Regions from separate parts of the Pseudoalteromonas sp. S558 genome, predicted to be linked through region 3. Evidence: predicted binding sites of a transcription regulator. Region 3 holds the regulator's gene; each other region holds the start of a gene.
What was found. Region 3 encodes sigma-54, which starts transcription at its own class of promoters, with help from an activator protein. Its sites were predicted from a motif close to GTTGGCACGNNNNTNGNNT; they were not measured.
Positions count from the first base shown of each region.

Region 1 (2,207 bases), on a different contig from region 3:
TTTTTCTCTTCTATTAGCTCACCATTTTGGTTGTATAACTGAACAGTAACCGAATCTGCTGGTGTATCTAAATTAACTAACCCTGCAACAGTACCGTCTTGCTCTAACGCCACACTGTTTGCTTTAACATCAACAGACTGACCAACCATGCCCGTTGCTTCAAGCACAGTTAAACTGCTCATATAATCGAGCCCTGTGCTGGTGTTTTGTCTAATACCTTGTAGTGATTCAACATTTGAAAACTCAGCGAGCTGGCTTACATAAGCCGTACCATCCATTGGTTCTAATGGATTTTGATTACTAATTTGAGCAACAAGAAGTTCTAAAAACATCGTCGACATCTCTGCAGATGAGCTATTACCTGAAATATTACCTGAAATGTTAGTTTTGCTATTAACAGCATCTTGTGCATTTTGATTGGTTGTATTCACTTGCATTTTATTATTGTCCTAATTTTAGAATACTTTGCTGCATACTATTAACGCGCCCCATTACCTCAACAGACGTTTGGTAGCTACGACTTGCTGACATCATATCGGCCATTTCTTCAAGCACGTTCACATTAGAATAAAAAACATAACCATCACCGTTCGCAATAGGGTTATTTGGCTCATAACGCTGTTCAACCGTTCGGTTAGATTCGGTAATACCCAAAATATCAACTGACGCTGAAATAGATTGACCATCTTGTGTTTGTTTATATAGAGCCGAAAATACGGGTTTAAGCGCTTTATATGCGTCGGCTTCTGAGCCTGCTGCCGTATCGGCATTTGCTAAGTTAGAAGCAATCGTATCAAGACGAATAACCTGAGCACGCATTGCGCTGCCGCTTGCATCGTAAATTGAGTTAAAAGACATTACACATCTCCTTTAATAACTTTATACAAACCATTTATTTTCATATTTAAAAAAGTCATGCTGGTTTGAAAGTCCATGCTGTTATTTGCAAACTTTGCTTGTTCAATATTAAGCTCAACCGTATTCCCGTCACTTGATGGTTGATAAGGTACACGGTATTTTAGTTGTTCTGCCTGAGCACCCATAAAGTCAACATTTCGATTTTGTGAAATACTTGATGAAACGTCATTCATAATTTGACGATAATCAACATCTCGAGACTTAAATCCCGGTGTGTCTACATTTGCCAAATTACTTGCTATTATTTCGGCACGATCTAGCCTTAGCTGCATTGAAAATGGATGAACGCCTAACGCCTTATCAAATAGTTCCATGTTGCCTCTACTTTTTGATTCTTGTATGCTCACACATTCGCATACTTCTACCTGTTGCAGCTTCTACTACAACCTTTATGCCAACTTTATAAAAAACTAGGAATCAATGACTTACATAAAAAACAACTTCACCCGCCAATGCAAAGCGGAAGCTAAACTTCCTCAAGGGAAGTTTGTTTTTTTCCGTGTGTTTTTTATACTTGTTTTTTTTAGTACGCAACAAAGTGCGGCAAGTAACATTAATTTTGATAAGCAGATACATACCTACCTACAAAAAGAAATTGATTCTTATCTCGCATCAATCGGCTCAAATAAACAACAACAAAAAATTAAGCTCTTCATTCCAAAAGGGAGTACTGATTTAAATTGTGAAAACATGCTAATTAGCCGTTCAAAAAAAGAAGACCCGCCTTCGGGGCGAATTAGCCTTACAGTCCAATGTGAATCACCAAAATGGAAGTTTAGAGCAAGTGCTAAAGTAAATTTATGGATTGATCTTGTTGCAGCTAAAAGAAACCTAAGCAGGGGCGAGTTACTTACCGCTGATCTTTTACACTACAGAAGCGCAGATGTAAGTAAGCACTTACATTCAACAGAAGCAAAAATAAAACCATTAGTTGGCATGACGGTAAAGCGAGAAATAAAAAAAGATGATATTATTTCGCGCCGCCATTTAGAAAACATGTATTTAGTGAATAAAGACGAGTTTATTTTATTACAAGTAAATACCGCTAGTTTTTCAGCTAATGTAAAAGCTGTTGCACTACAAGATGGGCAGTTTGGCGAAATCATCAATGTTAAAAATCTATCTTCAAACAAAGTTGTTCAAGGCAAAGTAATTGACAAGAGAGTTGTAGAAGCTATTTTTTAAAAATTATTAATAAAAAAGTTAAGTTAAAAGTATTATTGGTCGCTACCTATATTTATGCAGGTATGAACAATTTTAAATATGATGAGTAACCCAGTATGAATATA
Region 1 is NZ_PNDU01000028.1:9,906-12,112, forward strand. Features, by position in the region: gene CWB66_RS02650 (flagellar hook assembly protein FlgD) at 1-437, opposite strand, end outside; gene flgC (flagellar basal body rod protein FlgC) at 442-858, opposite strand; gene flgB (flagellar basal body rod protein FlgB) at 858-1,232, opposite strand; gene flgA (flagellar basal body P-ring formation chaperone FlgA) at 1,339-2,103, shown strand; gene flgM (flagellar biosynthesis anti-sigma factor FlgM) at 2,199-2,207, shown strand, end outside.
Region 1: the regulator sigma-54 is predicted to act here: its motif matches at 1,299-1,317, upstream of flgB (flagellar basal body rod protein FlgB).

Region 2 (2,207 bases), on a different contig from region 3:
AAGCTATGGTGTGCAATGGGGTGAGCAAATTGAACAAGCGATAGTTACGCTGGGCAAGCTTACCTTACTAGCTAAAAAGTAATATTGTAGAACACAAAAAAGCAGCATTTAAGTAAACTTAAGTGCTGCCAAAGGGATATTAAATAACGTAGGTTGTATTAGTTTTTAAAGCTAAATAACTGGTAACCTTTAAGTTCTGGCACTTGCATTACTAATTTCTCTTCTTGTTTTGCAATATCGGCAAAGTTATCACATAAAGAATTAGCGCGTTTTTCAAGTGCGTTTGCATGTAACTCTACTTTTTCTTCTATTTGTGCGCCCATATTTTCCATGCGTTGCTCAAAAGCATCCATATCGCCGCCCGAACCAAGTAACTCAGAGCCTAAAGCGACTAAAATACTACCCATAGATTGCATTACAGCCGATTCGACTACCGTCTCCATTTGTTCTTCAAACTGTTGCTCAAAATTTTCACCAAATTGGTTAAAGCTTTGTTGCCCCATCACAAATGTACCTTGCTGGTAAAAAGTGTTTTCTACTTCGATTTTAATGTCGTCCATAAGTGCAGACATATTATCAAGGCCGTCAATATTAAATGCATTACCTACTTCTTCTAGTGCAACGCCGGCAATTTTAACGCCTTCAAGCGCGATGTTAGCTACTTCAGGCAACTGGGTGCGTAAACTATCAGAATATTTAGTGAGTGCTTCACGTTGCGAGTCATTAAGTGCCACAAATTGGCCATTTACAGTTAAGTCACCATTGGAGTTAAATTGCATGGTTTTATTGTTGGCGGTAAAAATTTCTAATTCATTTGGTTTAATACGCACGTCGTTTTTAAATTCTACATCGCATTGATCACTGCTAAACGAAATAGTTGAATCGTTGTCGTTATGAGCCATAGCTGCTGGCGTACAAATTAATGCGCTAACTAATAGTAATTTTTTCATGTGCATTCTCTACTTTATTGTTGATGACTATTAACTTATAACAAGTTTGGTGCCACTATTTTTTTATTTTAATAAACAGATAGTTAATGTTTGTTTGGGTTTTAAGTTGCTTTACTTTGATTATAAAAAAACTATTTTTTAGTCAAATTCACTAAGTTATATAAAGCTATAAACAATATTTATCGATACGATAAAAAACTCTCACTTTCCACAATCGAAATTTAACGCTATTTATTCACATTACTGACATGAAGATTATTTACGATAGTCACATGGCTTTATTTTGACGCTAATTTGCACCGCGATTTAGTGTTAAACATTTTAATTTTATCAACTATTGCGATAATAAAATCTTTAGTTGGTCTCAAACACTTTATGGAGTGGGTTGTGGGTAAGACATTTAGTTACGATGCGCTAGATGACGATTTTGTTGAAGACGAGTACGAAATGCTCGGACGTAATCAACATGATAAGAACAAGCAAAAGGTTAAGAAAAAGTTGGAAGACTACCTTGAGCAAAAGCGCTTGCGTAAAAATCTAGGCGAAGACGATTTAAGCGATTATACCGACTAAATCACGCTAGTATAAATAAATACCAATTAACATTGGGCGCTTAAATGTTCAGTTATTCGTATGTTCAAGTGCCAATCGTATTGGCAATAAAGAGGCTTAGCGCCTCTTTATTACTTTTTAAAGTGTACTTTTAGCTTGTATTAATGCTCTTTGAATAGTGAGTTCTAGTTTTTCTGGTTTAGTAAAAGGTGCGTAGCGCTTAATAGGTGTACCATCTGCGGCAATTAAGAATTTAGTAAAATTCCATTTAATTTTTCGTGTTAAAAAACCTGGCAAAGCCGACTTTAAATAGCGAAATACAGGGTGTGCGTGTTCACCATTAACATCCGCCTTGGCTGCCATTAAAAAACTGACCCCATAATTAATCAAACATCCTTGCTCTATTTGAGTAGCATCTCCGGGTTCTTGTTGACCAAATTGATTACACGGAAATCCTAAAATAATTAAACCTTGGTCGGCATATTTAGTATGTAAAGCTTGCAATGACTCATACTGGTAGGTAAATCCACATTCACTTGCGGTATTAACGATAAGCACAACTTTACCTACAAAATCATTAAAATTAATAGTGTTACCTTGTAAGCTTGTTGCGCTTAATTGATGAAATTGGTGCATATTCACATCTTTATTATTGTTGTTGGCAGCATTTTAACCCTAGTGCGGTACTTCATAAAGTATAAAGGT
Region 2 is NZ_PNDU01000045.1:42-2,248, reverse strand. Features, by position in the region: gene CWB66_RS03485 (aminotransferase-like domain-containing protein) at 1-82, shown strand, start outside; gene CWB66_RS03480 (YggN family protein) at 159-950, opposite strand; gene CWB66_RS03475 (PA3496 family putative envelope integrity protein) at 1,338-1,523, shown strand; gene CWB66_RS03470 (glutathione peroxidase) at 1,641-2,138, opposite strand.
Region 2: the regulator sigma-54 is predicted to act here: its motif matches at 989-1,007, upstream of CWB66_RS03480 (YggN family protein).

Region 3 (2,207 bases):
CTACTTAGTAAAGCGCTAAGAATATCTTGTTGAGAAAGGTACGGAAGCTTATCGTGAGCAAGTTCGCTGATAAACTCTAAAATTCTTTTTTTGCTATTAAAAAGGACCGCAGCTTTGCTGCAGTCCTGGCATATAAGTGAGCTTAATTTCATCATATTAGTGTCGAGCAAGCTTCTCTTTGTGTTTAATTACTTGGCGATCGAGCTTATCAATCAGCGAATCGATGGCAGCGTACATGTCTTGATGCTCAGTTGAGGCAAATAACTCAGCACCACTAACATGTATTGTTGCCTCTGCTTTTTGGCTTAGTTTTTCTACATCAAGAATGACATGAACATTATTAATATGATCAGAGTGTCTTTCTAGCTTCGCAAATTTGGTATTTATATAGTCTCTTAGTGAATCAGTTAATTCTACGTGACGACCAGTTAAGTTTAGTTGCATAAGCATTACCCTCTTTGTTTTGCGTCTTAAATCAGACTTTTTCGCTGATTTGACGGTGGAATAGCCAGAGATTCGCGATATTTTGCGATTGTACGTCTCGCTACTTTAATTCCTTGCTCAGCCAATATATCCGCTATTTTGCTATCACTCAATGGTTTTGCTGAGTTTTCTGCAGCGATTAATTTTCTGATAAGTGCACGTATTGCTGTAGATGAGCATTCACCGCCATTTTCGGTACTTACATGACTTGAGAAAAAGTATTTAAGCTCAAATATACCCCGAGGTGTATGCATATACTTTTGAGTGGTTACACGCGAAATAGTTGATTCGTGCATTTCCACCATTTCAGCAACATCATTTAAAACCATAGGTTTCATGGCCTCAGGACCATGTTCAAAAAAGCCTTGCTGCTGCTTAACAATGCAGTTAGTTACTTTTAATAATGTATCGTTTCTACTTTCTAAGCTTTTAATAAACCATTTAGCTTCTTGTAAATGCGAGCGTATAAACTGGCTATCACCGCTTGATTTAACCGTGCGAGACATCGCAGCATATTGGCTGTTTACGCGAATTTTTGGCATGCTATCTGGATTTAGTTCAACAACCCAGCGGCCTTTAATTTTTTTCACTGACACATCAGGAATTACATACTCAGACTCTTCCCTAACAATCGTATCTGCAGGCTTTGGGTTTAGCGTATGAATGAGTGTCATTACTTCTTTAAGCTCTTCTTCTTTGAGCTTCGTTTTTTTCATTAATGTACGATAGTCGCGAGCTGCTAATAAGTCTATGTGCTCGGTTAAAATCATTTTTGTTTCATTAATATAGGGTGTTTCTTTATCAAACTGGTTAAGTTGAATGCACAAACACTCTTGTAAACTACGCGCTGCTATACCTACAGGATCAAATAATTGAATGCGTTTTAAAACAGCTTCTATTTCATCAAGTTCAACTTCATTATCATCTTCGTTTTCTTGGTTGAAGCTTTCGAGAATCTCTTCACAACTCAGTGTTAAAATGCCTGAATCATCTACTGCTTCTACAATAGCAATCGCAATCGCTTCATCAGTAGGGCTAAATGGCGTTAGTTGAAGTTGCCACATTAAATACTCGTGGAGCGTTTCCGTAGAGGCACCTTGGTATATAGACTCGTCTTCAGGCATTGGACCTGATGAGGAGGCTGGAGCTGCACTCATGTACTCGTCCCAGCTAACATCCATCGCCATGTCGTCACTTACCGTATCTTTAGCAAGTGCTTCGCCGCTGTCTTGTTCGTATTCGCTTGGAGCATCGTCGGCAGATGCGCTAACTGTTATATCATCGGTGTCTGCTTTTTGTTCATTTTTACCTGCAGCGTCTTCAGAATAGTCTTGTTCCTCAACCTCTAAAAGTGGGTTGCTGTCGAGCGCTTCTTGTATTTCTTGCTGGAGATCCAATGTACTGAGTTGCAACAAACGAATAGCTTGTTGCAATTGTGGAGTCATTGTAAGTTGCTGGCCCATGCGCAGCTGTAGTGATTGCCTCATGTATCTCTAACAATCCTTTTATGTTGTTATAATTAATACTAGCAGATGCTTAAAGACATGGCGTAAATGTTACAGCCTAAATTGCTCGCCTAAGTAAACATCGCGTACTGTTTTGTCATTTAATACGTGTTCTGGAGTACCTGATGCAATCAGCTCTCCATGAGAAACAATGTAGGCTTTTTCGCAAACATCAAGGGTTTCTCTTACGTTATGATCGGTAATTAACACACCAATCCC
Region 3 is NZ_PNDU01000077.1:64,146-66,352, reverse strand. Features, by position in the region: gene ptsN (PTS IIA-like nitrogen regulatory protein PtsN) at 1-152, opposite strand, end outside; gene hpf (ribosome hibernation promoting factor) at 157-444, opposite strand; gene CWB66_RS06235 (RNA polymerase factor sigma-54) at 471-1,970, opposite strand; gene lptB (LPS export ABC transporter ATP-binding protein) at 2,040-2,207, opposite strand, start outside.

Region 4 (2,207 bases), on a different contig from region 3:
CTGCCCAGCTGATATCAGCAATCCAAAGCGGAAACTGCCAAGTATCAAAGTGCGTAAACGATATTAAATTAGTAAACAACAATAAATAAACAAGTACACATACGACTAAGGCTTTCATTGGATTACTCCTTAAGATATTTTTTCATCAAGGCAGCAATGTGCAATAAAATAACCTAATGCAATTGCAAACGGAAAACTCAAAAATAACAAAATAGTGACCAAACGCGTTGACCATACCGGAAAATCTAATCGATATGCCAAACCACTACATACACCCGATATTTTTTTATCAAGCGTATTCTTATACCAGCCACGTTGATGATTAAAACTATTCATAACACCCTCCTAAGCAGTTTGCTTTACGTTAGTTTTTAAGCTCGCTTTTAAACTTGCAAGCTCTGCATCAATTTTTTCATTTTTAACTAACGACTCTATTTCAGATACAGTCAAGCTTGCTGAGTCAGTGAGTTCATAAGCTTCTACTTGCGCCTCAATACCTTCAACACGTTGCTCAATTTGTTCAAAACGAGATAACGCATGCGTCACTTTATCGCTTTGTAATTGGGTATTAATTTTATTTCTTGCAACAACAACGTTATGACGCTGTGATAATTGAGTTTGCTTAACTTTGGCTTCTGCCATTTTTTGTTGAAGACGCTCACAATCGTTTCTAATTTTTGTAATAGACTCTTGAAGGGCCACTAATTGAGTTTGCTTATTCGCAATACTTTCACTCAGTTCCTGCTTTGCAACTAATGCTGATTTAGCAAGATCATCACGCCCTTTTTCAACAGCAAGTTCAGCTTTGGTTTGCCATGTTAACAGCGTATTTTTTTGAGTATCAATTTGGCGGTTGATTATTTTCTCTTCGCACAATAAGGCTGCTGCAGTACTACGACACTCATTCAGTGCATCTTGCATCTCGCTAAGCATTAAATTGACCAGCTTTTTAGGATCTTCTGCTTTATCAAGCATGGCAACAATGTTTGATTGAATTACATCATTTACGCGATTAAATATGCCCATGGTATTCTCCAGTTGATTTTAAATTGATTACAACAAGACGATTCCAAGAGTTGTGCCAAGTCAATTAAAATAGAAGTAAACACAATAATATCAGTAGATTAAGCAGTTTATAATCAAAATAAGAATGACTTGAAACTGAATGAAATAAAGTGTAATTAGCCAATAAAGTATGTTTTTGACTAATTTTTAGGATCAAAAAAGCCACTCGAAAGTGGCTCAATATTTAATGCTTGTGCATAACTTTATTCTGGTACAAAGCTGAGTGCCTTATCCATAACTGATAAATCAGCTTGCTTGCCATGACCGTTTTCAGAAAGGTGGCGTCTAAACCCACGTGCGCCTGGTTGTCCCTGAAAAATACCGAGCATATGGCGCGCAACATGCCAAAAGTTAGCCCCCAAGCGCATTTCTTCTTCAATGTAGTCATACATAGAACGCACTACATCATGACGAGATTGCGTATTGGCAGCATCACCATATATTTTTTCATCAACGTCATTGAGCATAAATGGATTACTGTAAGCTTCGCGGCCAATCATTACACCATCGATATGTTGTAGGTGTTCTAGGCTCTGCTCAATTGTTTTTACACCGCCATTTAGGCTTAAATCAAGCTGCGGATAATCTTTTTTAAGCTGGTAAACACGAGGGTAATCAAGAGGTGGAACTTCACGGTTTTCTTTCGGACTTAAGCCATTGAGCCACGCTTTACGAGCATGAATAATAAAATCATCACAGCCTACTTTATGAGACGCTTCAATAAGCGCACATAAAAACTCATAAGAGTCTTGCTCATCAATACCAATACGCGTTTTAACTGTTACCGGAATGCTTACTTCGTTTTTCATTGCTGCAACACAGTCAGCAACTAATTGAGGTTCTGCCATTAAACACGCACCAAAACGGCCATTTTGAACTCGGTCTGACGGGCAACCTACATTTAAATTTATTTCGTCATAACCTCGCTCACCCGCAAGCTTGGCACATTGCGCAAGTGCTTTAGGATCTGAGCCACCTAATTGCAACGCAACAGGGCCTTCGTGCTGATTAAAATGAAGATAGTCACCGCGACCAAATAAAATAGCCCCCGTAGTTATCATTTCGGTATAAAGCACAGTGTGCTTAGTCATCTTGCGATGAAAAGTACGACAATGGCGATCAGTCCAATCCAACATAGGTGC
Region 4 is NZ_PNDU01000049.1:4,509-6,715, forward strand. Features, by position in the region: gene CWB66_RS03745 (hypothetical protein) at 1-118, opposite strand, end outside; gene CWB66_RS03750 (PspC domain-containing protein) at 130-336, opposite strand; gene CWB66_RS03755 (PspA/IM30 family protein) at 346-1,026, opposite strand; gene dusA (tRNA dihydrouridine(20/20a) synthase DusA) at 1,269-2,207, opposite strand, start outside.
Region 4: the regulator sigma-54 is predicted to act here: its motif matches at 1,068-1,086, upstream of CWB66_RS03755 (PspA/IM30 family protein).